DNA from 2 places in the Paraburkholderia aspalathi genome. Region 2 is predicted to be linked to the other one. Evidence: riboswitches for the same ligand, from Rfam matches in the RefSeq annotation. Region 2 holds a riboswitch; the other holds the start of a gene.
The links. Region 2 has a riboswitch for glycine ahead of gcvT (glycine cleavage system aminomethyltransferase GcvT). Riboswitches for the same ligand answer to the same signal wherever they lie in the genome.

Region 1: another riboswitch for glycine. It lies ahead of KHO30_RS10965 (D-amino acid dehydrogenase); the one in region 2 lies ahead of gcvT (glycine cleavage system aminomethyltransferase GcvT).

What each region holds. Positions count from the first base shown of each region.
Region 1 covers NZ_CAJNBA010000001.1:2,477,270-2,484,888, forward strand. The annotation lists gene KHO30_RS10955 (DUF6531 domain-containing protein) at 1-1,640, shown strand, start outside; gene KHO30_RS10960 (hypothetical protein) at 1,618-2,448, shown strand; gene KHO30_RS10965 (D-amino acid dehydrogenase) at 2,518-3,726, opposite strand; glycine riboswitch at 3,902-3,995, opposite strand; gene KHO30_RS10970 (LysE family translocator) at 4,133-4,765, shown strand; gene KHO30_RS10975 (GNAT family N-acetyltransferase) at 4,797-5,324, opposite strand; gene KHO30_RS10980 (helix-turn-helix domain-containing protein) at 5,337-5,909, opposite strand; gene KHO30_RS10985 (YceH family protein) at 6,133-6,837, shown strand; gene KHO30_RS10990 (MipA/OmpV family protein) at 6,908-7,619, opposite strand, start outside.
Region 2 covers NZ_CAJNBA010000006.1:96,249-103,867, forward strand. The annotation lists gene KHO30_RS29665 (oxidoreductase) at 72-1,121, shown strand; gene KHO30_RS29670 (hypothetical protein) at 1,323-1,676, shown strand; glycine riboswitch at 1,818-1,918, shown strand; glycine riboswitch at 1,953-2,112, shown strand; gene gcvT (glycine cleavage system aminomethyltransferase GcvT) at 2,193-3,311, shown strand; gene gcvH (glycine cleavage system protein GcvH) at 3,375-3,755, shown strand; gene gcvP (aminomethyl-transferring glycine dehydrogenase) at 3,850-6,780, shown strand; gene KHO30_RS29690 (alginate lyase family protein) at 6,899-7,619, shown strand, end outside.

The sequences.
Region 1 (7,619 bases), on a different contig from region 2:
GCTATGACGAAAAGGGGCGTCTGATTGGAGAGGACCAGCACGGTGATCTCCTGAAACACATGTACGACGCCGAAGGTCGACGCAGTGCGCGAATAACGCCACATCGGCAAACGCTGTATGAATACGACAAGCTCGGCGCACTGACCAAGGTCGGCCCGATGTCGATCCTGCGCGATAGTCAGGGGCGGGAAACAGGCCGGCAGGCTGGCGAGTTCGTCATGCAGCGGCAATACGATGCGTTGGGCCGTGTGCGCCGGCAGGTCGCGGGGCCGCGATCGGCGTTCGACGAGATACAGTCGAACCCGGTTCACGCGTTGGAAAACCTCACGCGTCAACTGTATTCGTACGATGCGGCCGGGCAGTTGGAGCGTGTAGACACTGATTCCGACAGCGTGACGTATCAACGCAACTTACGTGGACAGATAGCGTCCGTGCATAGCCTCCGTCAGCCACCGGAGCACTACCGCTATGACGCGAACCTCAACATTGCAGCGCACGGCCAGCAGGGGCCCACTGACGCTCACTGTTACCTTCCAGGAGGGCTTCCGGAACGCGTCGGCTACGCGCGCTATCGTTACGATGCGCGCGGGCGGACGATCGAAAAGACGGTGGAGCAACCGGGGTTCAGGCCGAAGAGTTGGCAATACGCGTGGGACGGGTTGGACCGATTGGTGAAGGTGTGTACACCGGAGAAAGGGGTTTGGATCTATCGGTACGATGCGTTCGGCAGGCGCGTAGAAAAGAGGCTGGTTGGTGCGCGAACAGCGATTCGCTTTCTTTGGGACTGTGGACAGATCGCGGAGCAGTGGCAAGACAAGGACGGAACGTGTGCGTTTGTTAGGGGCTGGCACTTTTCTGAGAACGTCAACCCGCTAGCTCATGAAACAGACAGTGGTGTCTTTCCAATTCTGTCGGATCAGTCCGGCTTACCCAAGGCCATGTTCGACGAACGTGGCGCGAAAATCTGGGACGCTTCCTACACGATATGGGGGCGGCATCTCAAGTTAGATCGAGTCAACAATCACGTTGGGACCGACGAGCCGTCAGAAGTAAACCTCCGATTTCCCGGACAATGGGACGATGAGGAAAGCGATCTGTTCTACAACCTGCACCGATTCTACGATCCTCAAACAGGGCAGTACCTGACAGTTGACCCGCTTGGACTCGCTGGTGGCCTGCGTACCCATGCTTATGTGACGGTCCCGGACATGTTGATTGATCCGTTCGGGTTAGCAAGCTGTCCGGTTCGAGAAGTCAACGGAGCGAAAATACACGGCACCGGACAGAAAGACGGAACGCCAGGTCACGATCAATTTTCCGAGGTCATAGCAAACAAACTTGCAATGAGCGGAAAATTCACTGATATCTATTTGAATCGCTCGTACAATTACGCGAACAGTGGGGATGTGTCGCTCAGACGCCCCGATATCATGGCGGTCGATGTCAACGGCCAGACGCATGCAATAGAGCTCGCGTCGAGGACTGATATGGGGGCCAAGCTTCCAACGTTGACTGCTCGAAATAGGGCCGCCATGGGCAATCTGCCGGCATCAAATCGCGGCGAAATTATCGTTCTCGATCATCCGTACAACGCGTCCGACATCAAGAGCGTTTTGGATGACCTTATTTCCGGAATTTAGTGGGCGGATCATGTGCACAGGAATGGCGCTATATGGGACAGATCGAATAAGTCCGCTTGAAGCATACAAGGCCGGCCATGAGTTCTTTTCAGCAATGTCGGTCGACATAACGACTGCGGGATATACACGTTACATTGAAGTCGCTGGCGAGAGGGACGTCGAACTTGTTGAGGTTCCTTTCGACGAGCTCAAGAGCCTGATTGAATCTGGAGTCGCAACCGATTTCCGGATATACAACAACGCAGGTGGCCAGATACCTTGGCGCGCTTCGTTCGGCTACAACACGCCTTCCTTTGGCGGTTTTTTTGGTATTGATGCACAGCTCGATGTTCAACTTGCGGATAGTGCCGACAAGTTTATCGACTACATCAAGCGAATAGCCACGAGTCTGAATGTCTCTTATGGAATAGCATATGAAGCGCCGAAGATGACCTCCGCGTTTTACTATGCAGCCGGGAGCAATCTCGCGAAACTGAAGCCATTTGAGAATCCGTCGGCCTTCGGCAAGGAAGTGCCAGGCGGATCTTATGGAGCGGCTCGCTATCAAGAAAGCATGCTAAGGATGGTGTATCCGATCAATGTTATAAGTGATCGTCACCTTAACATCGTGGTTGGTGGCATTCAGCTTAAAGAATGGATTGTCGCGGAAGACAATCGTGGATCCCTGCAGCCCATAGGGAATGACCTTTGGCTCTGGTTGGTGCCAGAAGCCGCCCTGGATTCAATCAATCAGCTATGCGGGGAAGCGGGAATCCTGATTTCATGGAAGCCGCAAGCAGTCCCGCGCCCAGGTCGAAAACTGCCTTGAAGGCACTGGAAACAGTGGAGAGTGCTGCCGGTGTCCTTGCGGGCACCGGGCCTGTCGCAAAAACGCCTACTAAATCACCCCCGCCAAAACCTGCGCCGTAGCCGCCGACAACGTCCACCCCAAATGCCCGTGCCCGGTGTTATAAAAAACACCTCGCCGTTTCCCACGCCCGACCTTCGGCAACATGCTCGGCAACATCGGCCTCAACCCCGCCCACGGAATCACCTTCGAGGTCGACACCTCAGGAAAATACCGTCGAGTCCAGTCGACCAGAGGCGCAATCCGATCCGACCGGATATCCCGATTGAACCCGTTGATCTCCGCCGTCCCCGCAACCCTAAACCGATCCACGCCAAGCCGGCTCGTCACGATCTTCGCGCTGTCGTCGAGCAAACTGACCCACGGCGCGTTCTGCTGACTCACTTCATCGTCGAGACATACGGTGATCGAATAACCCTTAACCGGATAGACGTTCACGTGATCGCCAAGCATCGCCGCGAAGTCGCGGCTCTTCACACCGGCGCACACCACGATCCGCTCGAAAGCAAACCGTTGCGACTCACCTTCCAGATTGACCATCAACGAAAACCGACCCTCAGCCGGCTGCTCGATCGCCGTAATTTCCGCGTCGTAGTGAAACTCGACACCATGCCGCACGCAAGCTTCAGCCAACCCGCGTGTGAACTTGTGAATATCGCCAGTGGAATCGGAAGGCGTAAAAAATCCACCAAAAAAATCACCATGCAGCATGGGCTCGATTGCGTGCAACTCGCTCGACGTCACCGGATTCCGCTCCAGCCCGCCTTCGCGCAGCAATTCATTCACCTTGCTGGCCGCATCGAATTCCTTGCGCGTCTTGTAGATGTGCAAGATGCCGCGCCGCTCCAGATCGAAGTCGATCCCTTCGCGCTCGGCTATCGAAAACAGATGCTCGCGCGCCGCAATTGCGAGCCGCACCGTTTCGACGGTGTTCGTCCGGTAATGAGGAATCTGCCTTAGAAACTCGCCCATCCACGAATACTTGTGCCACGTGGGCATCGGATTGAGCAGCAGCGGGGCGTCGCGCGTGAGCATCCAGCGCAAGCCCTTGAGCACCGTGGCCGCGCTGTTCCAGACTTCGGCATTGCTGGCGGACAACTGGCCGCCGTTGGCGAACGAGGTCTCCATCGCTGCGTAGCGATGACGCTCGAACACGGTGACGTGGTGGCCGCGCTGCGCAAGGGCGTGCGCAGTCGTAACGCCGGTAATGCCGGCGCCGATAATGGCGATTCGTGACATGACATGGTCCAGAGTAGTTGAGCATCACCGGTGTCGATTTCGTGTCGAAACCGGCGTCGATGCCCCATCTGTCCATGTACCTGAGAGTTTCTTCCTGTGAGCATACGCATCGCGATGCATGCGGTATGCAGGGAATCCCCTTCGGTGGGCGCGCATGGCGCCGCTCTCCAGATGTTCCAGCTGCGCGGTCCTTTTGCCTGAGAGTTTCCGGGGCGGTTGCTCCGTCGGCGTCGTCACAATCCTCTGACGATCTCTCCCGCGCTGCATTGCAGAACGGCTAGACGATACCGGGCAATAAATTTCACCGCAAGTGTTTCTTTCGATGCAATTCGCCATCGGCACAGTACCAGTGGCATCGGCTATATTTAGCGGCACTACCCGACTTCAATTCCCACAGGAGAACGCCGTGCCCGCTGCCACAACGTTGCTCGCCTTTGCTCTGGTCTCGCTCGGCATGGTGCTCACGCCCGGCCCGAACATGATCTATCTGATCTCCAGATCGCTCTGTCAGGGGCGGCGCGCAGGGCTTGTGTCGCTCGGCGGCGTCGCGCTCGGCTTTGTGTTCTACATGTTTTGCGCGGCGTTCGGTATCACCGCACTGCTGTTGACGGTGCCCTACGCGTACGACGCGCTGCGTTTCGGCGGCGCGCTCTACCTGCTGTATCTGGCGTGGCAGGCAGTCAAGCCGGGCGGCCGCTCGCCGTTCCAGGTGCGCGACCTGCCGCACGACAGCCGCCGCAAACTCTTCACCATGGGGCTCGTCACGAACCTCGCGAATCCGAAGATCGCGGTGATGTATCTGTCGCTGCTGCCGCAATTTATTTCACCGGAGCACGGCAGCGTGCTCACGCAGTCGATCGCTCTGGGTTGCGTGCAAATCGTCGTCTCCGTCACGATCAACGCGTTGATTGCGATCATGGCAGGTTCAATCGCCGGGTTTCTCGCTGGGCGGCCGGTATGGCTGCTGGTGCAACGCTGGCTGATGGGCACCGTGCTGGCCGGTCTGGCTGTACGGATCGCGCTCGATTCGCGCCGTTAAGTCACGCGACGCAGACACGCCTGCGTCACGCTCACAGCATCTTGTACATGATGGTGGTCGAATCAAGCCGCTCCTCCAGTGTGTCGCGGCAAAACTGCGGGATCACGCCGGCCGTCTGATAACCCAGCGCGGCATAGAGCGGCTCGGCCTTGTCGCCGGTGCGCGTATCGAGCGTCAGCAGGCTGCGCTGCAACTGGTGCGCACGGTGTTCCAGTTCCGCCATCAACGCTTTGGCGATACCCTGGCGTCGGAACGACGGATGGACCAGGAGCTTGCGCACCTCGGCGCGATGACGCTGGTTCGGCATCGTGTCGTAATCGAGTTGCACGGTGCCGGCGATCGCCTCGCCATGGCGAGCAACAAAAAGCACCAGTGCGCTCGCGCGCAGAGACGGCAGCACCTTGCCGCTCCAGAACGCTTCACTCTCCTCGACGCTATACGGCAATACAAAGCCAACGCTCGCACCGTCATGGACGCAGGCACGCAGCAGCGCGCCGAGTTCGGGCAGATGGTGAACGAGGTCGTCGGCGGAAAAGGTCGTGATGCTGGTCGCGTTCATGGTGGCTTGAACTCAGACGATGAAGAGGATGTAGCGCGCCGCGCTATGCGAGGGCGTGACGAACGCGCTGGGACCGAACAGTTGGTAGCGCAGACAGTCGCCGGGTTGCAAATCGTGACTTCGGCCGTCGACGGTGATCTGCAGTTGCCCTTCAAGCAGGATCAGATGATGTTCGAGGCCGGCTCTCGGCGACGCGTCGTAAGTGATGCGCACACCCGCATCGAGTTCGCACTCCAGCGCCTCGCCGCTCAGCGCCTGCGCTGGTGGCGACACGGAGCGGCGCCGGAAGCCGACGCTCGAGTCGACCCAGACCGACTGCTCGTCGCGCGCCACCAGCGGCGCGAAGTCTTCTTCGACCATGTGCATGAGACGCGACATCGGCAAGCCGTAAGCGACGCAGAGCTTGCCCAGCACGCTCGCCGTGGGGCTCACGGCGGCGTTCTCGAGGCGCGAAAGGGTGGCGCGGCTGACGTTGCTCAGCTTGGCGAGATCGTCGAGCGACCAGTTGCGCTCGGCGCGTAATCCGCGCAGACGCTGGGCGATGCGGCGTTCGATGGCGTTGTCGTCGGTGAGTGCGTTTTCCATATTCGGGAAATTATCTCGAATATGGGAATTCGTCAACGGAACAAAAAAACGCCGAAGCGGATACGAATGCGTTCCGGGCACGCTTCGCCATTGCGGAGATTCGTACACTGCGAGCGGCCGGGCCGTTTATCATAGTGGCCACAAACTAAAACCTGCCGCCTGGCTGTGCAACGGTAAGGCACACCATCCACGAGACCCGGCGGCGCATGCCGCGACATCTTCTATGAACTCCACTCCCGACGCTGTTTCCCGTCCCTCCATCCGCGCTTTGACCTTGCTTGAAGGGCGTGTGCTCGGCGTGCTCGTCGAAAAGCAGCACACCGTGCCGGATAGTTATCCGCTTTCGCTGAACGCACTGACTTTGGGCTGCAATCAGAAAACCGGCCGCGCGCCCGTGATGAATGCGACCGAAGCCGAGGTGCTGACCGCCGTCGACGGATTGAAGCGGCTGAGCCTCGTGATGGAAGGCAGCAGCAGCCGCGTGCCGCGCTTCGAGCACAACATGAATCGGGTGTTGGGCTTGCCGAGCCAGTCGGCTGCGTTACTGACCACGTTGCTGTTACGCGGTCCGCAGACCGCAGCCGAATTGCGTTTGAACAGCGCGCGCCTGCATGGATTTGCCGACATCTCCTCGGTCGAGGCGTTTCTCGACGAACTGGCTGCCAACGATCCGCCGCGAGTGGCGAAGCTGGCCCGCACGCCGGGCGAGCGCGAGAATCGCTGGATGCATCTGCTATGCGGCGAAGTCAGCGCAAGCGATCTTGCCCAGCCTGGTGGAGACGATGAGGTCGTGCCGCTGTCGGCGTTCGAGGCAGTCAAAGCCGAACAGAAGCGGCTTGCCGACGAGGTGAGCCGGCTTCAGGTGGTGGTGCGCCGGATGGCTGCTGAGTTGGGGATTGAAGTTGAAGAGCTGCGCACGGAGGATTGAACCGCGATTGGCATTTGGTTTCTCGCACGCTGCGAGCGTTGGAACGTGCGAGCGCGCAAGAAACCAGAAACTAGAACTTATAGTTCACCGAAGCGAGCGTGTTGAGCTCGAATCTCTTTTCGGTAATCGGGCTATTCGCGGCGTCATGCTCCAGTCGCCCGAAGGTCGCGGAAACCGAGCCATTCCAGTGCTTCGAAAAGTCGTAAGTCACCTGGGCGTTCATATGGACGTCCCGCACGCCTGCACTGGTGCTGTACGTAGGCAATCCTGACGCCGCGCTCTGCTGCTCAGACACGCCGAAAAACGTCCGCGTATAAGTGCCATTCGCCCAGGTGAAACCTGGTCCCACCGAGAACAACCAGCCGCCAACCGGGGCGGACGCCACGAAATCCGTGCTGACCGTCGTCCCCTGGTGATGCCCGGCGATATCCTGGTACAAGGCCACCGACCCGGTAAACGCCCACCACGTGTAGTCAGCGAAGAGCTTCAGTTTCGGCCCGCCATTCACATTGCCAAGTCCATGCAGGCGTGGATCGTCGGACTCCTTGCGCATCTGGAAATCGAAAGTCAATGCCGCGCCTACGTGATAGGCAGGGCCGCGCAGCACGTTCACGCCGAGCACGTCAGGGCCCTGCGAGAAAATCCGGTCGTCGTATGAGATGTCCAGCGCCGGAAACGGGAATACGCTCAACTGGCGGGACCCCGGGTACTTGGGCGTAATCACCACGCCAGGACCCACGCCGATTTTCCATTTGCTGCTGGTGGCCGCGCCGGTGCTGGCG
Region 2 (7,619 bases):
GCCACAATTACGCTGTTGCGCGCCGCCGCCGCGGTGGCAAAGCGGCGCGCCGTTTTTGCAGGAAGACACGCATGTCCGCATCGCTGAAGATTGGATTGATGGGTTACGGTTTTGCTGGCGCGACCTTTCATGCGCCGGTGATCGAGCACTGCGGGCGGGCCAGCATCGCAGCCATCGCGACGAGCCAGCCCGAGCACGCGCTGGCCGATTACCCGCACGCAAAGGTGGTGGCCGATCTCGACGCCCTGCTGGCGCTCGAAGAAATCGACTGCGTCGTCATCGCGACGCCCAACGACACGCACTTCGACCTGGCGCGCCGCGCGCTGGAAGCAGGCAAACACGTGGTGGTCGACAAACCGGTCACGCTCACCGCCGCCGACGCCCACACGCTTGCCAACATTGCACTGGCTCGCAGCAAGCGGTTCGTCCCCTTTCATAACCGCCGCTGGGACGGTGATTTTCTGACCGTGCGGGATCTGCTTGCCAGCAGAGAATTGGGGCGCATCACGCAATACGAATCGCATTTCGACCGTTTCCGGCCGGAAGTTCGGCAGCGTTGGCGCGAGGAAGCTTCGCGCGGCGGCGGCCTGCTATTCGATCTTGGACCGCACCTGATCGACCAGGCGCTGGCGTTGTTCGGCGCACCGCAGACCGTGTCCGCGACGGTTCGGACGCATCGCGATCAAGCCAGTGCACCGGACTACGTCCATATTCAGCTGGGATACGGTGAATTCGAGGTGGTGTTGCATGCCAGCGCGTTGACTGCGTACGTCGCACCGAGGTTTACGATTCACGGCACGCAAGGGAGCTACGTCAAATACGGGCTCGATACGCAGGAAGATCAGTTGAAAGCCGGCTTGCGGCCGGGCGATGACGGGTTCGGCGCCGGCAATGCGCCCGGTGTGTTGCGTGTGCTTGAAGAGGGTCAGGAAGTCGAGCGGGAGGTGCCCACACGCAACGGCGACTACGTCGGCTTTTATATTGCCTTGGCGGATGCCATTCAGAACGGCGCGAAATTTCCCGTCAGCGCTCAGGACGCAGTCGACGTCATGACGATCATCGAGCTTGCAGCCCGGAGCTCAGAAGAAGGCGTCCGGCTGCCGTTTGAACGCATTCGCTGACGTTTTCCTGCGCTACGGGCCGCTTTCTGCGCCATTGGCGGCAACACGCGAACCATGCCGCCGCCAATGGCAAAAAGCCTGACAAACCCGAAAGGAACATAACGTTACAAATAACCCCGTCTCCGCGGTCAGCGTGAATCCTCGGCAATCCGTTGCTACCCCAGTAGCACCACAAAACGACAACGACTTCCCGGAGTGTCCATGCCCCGTATCGTCCGCGCACTAGCAGCATGCGCATTGCTCAGTTCCCTCGCCGCCTGCGTGGTGGCCCCTCAGCAACCCGCGCCGGCGCCGCGTCCTAACCCGCAACAAATTGCGGATCAGCGCTTCAACCAGGTCAACGGCCGGATCGACAACCTGAGCCGCCGCATCGACGCTCGCGTCAACCAAGGCTACTACCCGCCCCCGCAAGGCGGCGCGTTGCACCATCGCCTCGATGTGATCCGTCAGGAAGCTCACGACATGGCGGCGCAACACGGCGGCGGCCTGTCCGGCGACGAACAACGCGTGCTGAACCAGGAACTGGACAACGCGGCACACGCCATCGGCGAATAATCGCGCCGGTTCAGGCACCAAAGCAAAGAAGCGCGGGCATCACGTCCCGCGCTTTTTTTGACTTTCGCGAAGCCGCAGCGCCAACCCCCATGCCCCTTGCGGGCCTTTATTTGACAAGCCCCCGGCCCTCGCGTACATTCGCCGCACGCGTCGGGAGAGCGTGCTGGCCGCAGAAAATCGCAGGCCGCGCCGCCGAAGGGGCACACCCGCAAACTCTCAGGCAAAAGGACCGACTGCGTCGAAGAACCCGCGCCCAGGCAACATCAAGGCACCGGTTTTTCGCACTCTGGAGAGCGGCAGTAGCCGTCTGCATCGTTTAATCGAGCAGATTCTGGCAAGCTGCCCACCGAAGGGGCGCGCGTTTCACCGTAGCGATCACGGCTTCACCATCGCACGGCAGCGCAATCTCTCAGGTATCGAGGACAGAGGGGTCATGCAACGCAATCGCTCGCAGGCATCAGCCGCGAGGCGTAGCGCCGCATGGCCTTTTTTGTTTCGCGAGACGCCTGAGGCCCCATGACCGAACTCAAACACACCCCGCTCAACGCCACCCATCGTGCGCTCAACGCTCGCATGGTCGATTTCGGCGGCTGGGACATGCCCGTCAACTACGGCTCGCAGATCGACGAACACCGCGCCGTGCGCACCGACGCCGGCATGTTCGACGTCTCGCATATGTGCGTCGTCGATTTCACCGGCGAGCGCGTGCGCGCCTTCTTCGAACACGCGCTGGCCAATAACGTCGCCAAGCTGCAAACGCCGGGCCGCGCGCTCTACTCCTGTCTGCTGAACCCGAATGGCGGTGTGATCGACGATCTGATCGTCTATTACTTCAGCGAGACGCACTTCCGCCTGGTCGTCAACGCCGGCACCGCAGAGAAAGACGTCGCCTGGTTCACCAAGCTCAACACCGAAGGCAGCTACGGCCTGACCATCACGCCGCGCCGCGATCTGGCGATCGTCGCCGTGCAGGGCCCGAACGCCCGCGATAAGGTCTGGCAAGTCGCGCCGTCCAGCCGCACCTCCACCGAACTCCTTAAGCCGTTTAACGCCGCCATCGTCGACAACACGCCGTTTGGCGAATTGATGATTGCCCGCACCGGCTACACCGGCGAAGACGGCTTCGAAATCGTCCTGCCCGCTACGTCCGTCTGCGAATTCTGGGACGCATTAGTGCGTCAAGGCGTGCGCCCCGCGGGTCTCGGCGCGCGCGACACGCTGCGTCTCGAAGCCGGCATGAACCTGTACGGCCAGGATATGGACGACAACGTCTCGCCGCTGGACGCCGGCCTCGCCTGGACCGTCGACCTGACCTCGCCGCGCGACTTCGTCGGCAAGGCCAAGCTTGAGGCCGACGGCTCGCAGGCCTCGTTCGTCGGCCTGATCCTGCTGAAGGAAAACGGCAAGGCGGCAGGCGTGCTGCGTGCTCACCAGAAAGTCGTGACGCCGCAGGGCGAAGGCGAAATCACCAGCGGCACTTTTTCACCCACGATGCAGGAATCGATCGCCTTCGCGCGCGTGCCGAAAGGCGTGCAGCCGGGCGACACCGTTCACGTCCAGATTCGTGACAAAAACGTACCCGCAAGCGTGGTAAAACTGCCGTTCGTACGCAACGGCAAAGTGCTCGCAGTTTAAGCAGCCGGCGCGTGCGTCAATCTTTTTAAGTTCATACCGAATAACACCGCATAGGAGCATCCGATGAGCATCCCGGCCGATCTGAAATACACCGAATCGCACGAGTGGGTCCGCACCGAAGCAGACGGCACGCTGACGGTCGGCATCACCGACCACGCGCAGGAAGCGCTCGGCGACATCGTCTTCTTCGAAGTCCAGGAACTGGGCAAGACCGTCAACGCCGGCGACACCGTCGCCGTGATCGAGTCGGTGAAAGCCGCTTCCGATATCTACGCGCCGGTCTCGGGCGAAATCATCGAAGCGAACCCGGCCGTCGCCGACACGCCGGATGGCGTCAACAGCGCGCCGTACGAGAACTGGCTCTTCAAGATCAAGCCGGCTGCGGACGCATCGCAGGATCGCCTGATCGACGCAGACGCGTACGCAAAGTCCGTCGGCGCCTGATTCACCGCAAGTTGCACCATTACGTTTAAACCCGACAGGCGCGGCGCGTCCGATTCGACAGTCGAACGGACGCCCGCACCGCCAGGAACACCTCATGAAGCTCGAACACCCGGATCGTCTGATGAACCGCACTCCTCTCTCGCTCGCCGCGCTCGAAGTGCATGACGCCTTCGCTGAACGGCACATCGGCCCGGATTCGGCCGACCAGCAAGCGATGCTCGAAGCCCTCGGCTTCGCATCGCGCGCCGCGCTGATCGACGCGGTCATTCCGAAGACGATCCGCCGCACCGAAACGCTGCCGCTCGGCCCCTTCGCCCAGCCGAAGAGCGAAGCCGAAGCGCTCGCCGCGCTGCGTGAGCTGGCGGACAAGAACCAGGTGTTCCGCTCGTATATCGGGCAGGGCTATTACAACGCACACACGCCGACGGTGATCCTGCGTAACGTGCTGGAAAATCCGGCGTGGTACACCGCGTACACGCCGTATCAGCCGGAAATCTCGCAGGGCCGTCTGGAAGCGCTGCTGAACTTCCAGCAAATGATCGTCGACCTGACCGGTCTGGCGATCTCGAACGCATCGCTGCTCGACGAAGCCACCGCCGCCGCTGAAGCGATGACGCTGCTGCAACGCGTCGGCAAGCCGAAGTCGAACGTGTTTTACGTCGCCGACGACGTGCTGCCGCAAACCATCGAAGTGGTGAAGACGCGCGCCACGCCGGTCGGCATCGAAGTGAAAGTCGGCCCGGCAGCGGACGCAGCGAACGCGAATGCGTTCGGCGTGCTGCTGCAATACCCGGGCGTGAACGGCGACGTGCGCGACTACCGCGCACTCGCTGAAGCCATCCATGCAGCAGGCGGCCACGTGGTGGTCGCTGCCGATCTGCTCGCGCTGACCGTTTTGACGCCGCCGGGCGAATGGGGCGCGGACGTAGCCGTCGGCAACACGCAGCGTTTTGGCGTGCCGGTTGGTTTCGGCGGCCCGCACGCGGCTTACCTTGCCGTGCGCGATGAATTCAAGCGCCAGATGCCGGGCCGTCTGGTCGGCGTGACCGTCGATGCGCAAGGCAATCCGGCACTGCGTCTCGCGCTGCAAACGCGCGAACAACATATCCGCCGCGAGAAGGCGACCTCGAACGTGTGTACCGCGCAAGCGCTGCTCGCGATCATGGCCAGCATGTACGCTGTCTATCATGGCCCGCACGGTCTGAAGACGATCGCGCTGCGCGTGAACCGCATTGCTGCGTTGCTCGCAGCCGGCGCGAAGAAGCTCGGTTACACGCTCGTCAACGACACATTCTTCGACACGCTCACGTTCGAAACCGGCGCACGCACCCAGGCGCTGCATGACGCGGCGACGGCGCGGCGCATCAATCTGCGTCGTGTGAGCGACTCGCGCGTCGGCATCTCGATCGACGAAACCACCACGCGCAGCGATCTGGCCGATCTGCTCGCAGCGTTCGCGCAAGCGGCATTTGTCGACGAAGTCCCGCAGATCGACACCCTCGACGCAGAACTCCCCGCAGAGAACACGGTGCCTGCCTCGCTCGAACGCACCAGCGCATACCTCACGCACCACGTGTTCAACCGCCATCATTCTGAAACGGAAATGCTGCGTTACCTGCGCAGCCTCTCCGACAAGGATCTGGCGCTCGACCGCTCCATGATCCCGCTCGGCTCCTGCACGATGAAGCTGAACGCGACCTCGGAAATGCTGCCGGTCACGTGGCCCGAATTCGGTCAGATTCACCCGTTCGCACCGGCTGAGCAAACGGTCGGCTACCGCGAAATGATCGATCAGCTCGAACAGATGCTGGTCGCTGCCACCGGCTACGCAGCGGTGTCGCTGCAGCCGAACGCCGGCTCGCAAGGCGAGTACGCGGGTCTGCTGATCATTCACGCGTACCACGCATCGCGCGGCGAAGGCCACCGCAACGTCTGCCTGATTCCCGCGTCGGCGCACGGCACGAACCCGGCATCGGCGCAGATGGCCGGCATGCAAGTGGTCGTGGTTGCTTGCGACGCGCAAGGCAACGTCGATATCGAAGACCTGAAAAAGAAAGCCGAACAGCACGCTGACAAGCTTGCTGCGATCATGATCACGTATCCGTCCACGCACGGCGTGTTCGAAGCGAACGTCCGCGAAATCTGCGAGATCGTGCATGCGCACGGCGGCCAGGTCTATGTGGACGGCGCCAACATGAACGCCATGGTCGGCCTCTGCGCGCCGGGTCAGTTCGGCGGCGACGTCTCGCACCTGAATCTGCACAAGACTTTCTGCATTCCGCACGGCGGCGGCGGACCGGGTGTCGGCCCGGTTGCGGTCGGCGCGCATCTCGCGCAATTCCTGCCGAATCAGATTTCGTCGGGCTACGAGCGTGCGCCGAACGGTATCGGCGCTGTGTCGGGTGCGCCGTATGGGTCCGCTTCGATCCTGCCGATTTCGTGGATGTACATCGCGATGATGGGTGCGAAGAACCTCACGGCCGCCACCGAAACCGCGATCCTCAACGCGAACTACGTTGCGAACAAACTCGCGCCACATTACCCCGTGCTGTACTCGGGCCCGGGCGGACTGGTCGCGCACGAATGCATTCTGGATCTGCGTCCCATCAAGGACACCAGCGGCATCTCCGTCGACGACGTCGCCAAGCGTCTCGCCGACTATGGCTTCCACGCACCGACCATGAGCTTCCCGGTGCCGGGCACGCTGATGGTCGAGCCGACCGAATCGGAATCGAAGGAAGAACTCGACCGCTTCGTCGAAGCGATGATCGCGATCCGCGAGGAAATCCGCGCTGTGGAAGACGGCCGCTCGGACCGCGAAGACAATCCGCTCAAGCACGCGCCGCACACGGCGGCGGTAGTCATCGCCAACGACTGGAAGCATGCGTATGCGCGCGAAACCGCCGCGTATCCGCTGCCCACGCTGATCGCCAAGAAGTACTGGCCGCCGGTCGGCCGTGCGGACAACGTGTACGGCGACCGCAATCTGTTCTGCTCCTGCGTGCCGATCGCCGACTACGAGTAAGCCGGCCCGCAAACCGCGCAGCGCCTCGAAGGTTGTAAGCAGGCGTTGCGCGGTTCTGTCGCTTGTGTCCGCAAACGGCTAACATCACACACCGAATCAGCCTAACGAGGAGTTTCGCATGGCGCGAAAGGTGCGATTGATGCAAAGCCGGACCGAAATCAGGCGAACCCAAACATGGCAGCAGGCTTGCACGCTATTGCTGGCTGGCGCAGCGGTGCTGCTGCCGCTACGGCAGGCGCAGGCCGCAATGAATTTTTGCGCGGCTCCCGCGCTGCAAACCAGCGAACGCACGAATGCCGATCCAGGCGTCAAGGCGCTGGTGAGCAATGTACTGGCACATTTGAACGATCCGCCGCATGCGCTGGCGAAACTGCATACGGAAGGCACGCTGCCGCACGAGGGCATTTACGATCAAAGCGTCGAGGCGGAGAAGGATCTGGATCTGCTGCGCGACGCCGCGCTCGCCTGGCGCGCGACCAGTGACGACCGTTATCTGAAACTGGTCGACCGCTTGCTGTATGCATGGGTCACGACTTATCAACCCAGTTTCAATCCGATCGACGAAACCCATTTCGAAGGCCTGATTCTCGCCTACGACATGACCGCAAGCGCGTTGCCGGTGAAAACGCGCAATGCATCGATGGCGTTCCTGACGAAGCTCGCGAGCGGCTACATCGAGCAGATCGACGCGCAGCCGCGACCGCTCACGGGTACGTTCAAGAACAACTGGCAAAGCCACCGGATCAAGCTGATCTCGATGGCTGCGTTCACGCTGGATAACCGCAAGATGATCAACGCGGCGCAGCGCCTGTTCGACGAGCATATCGGCGACAACATTG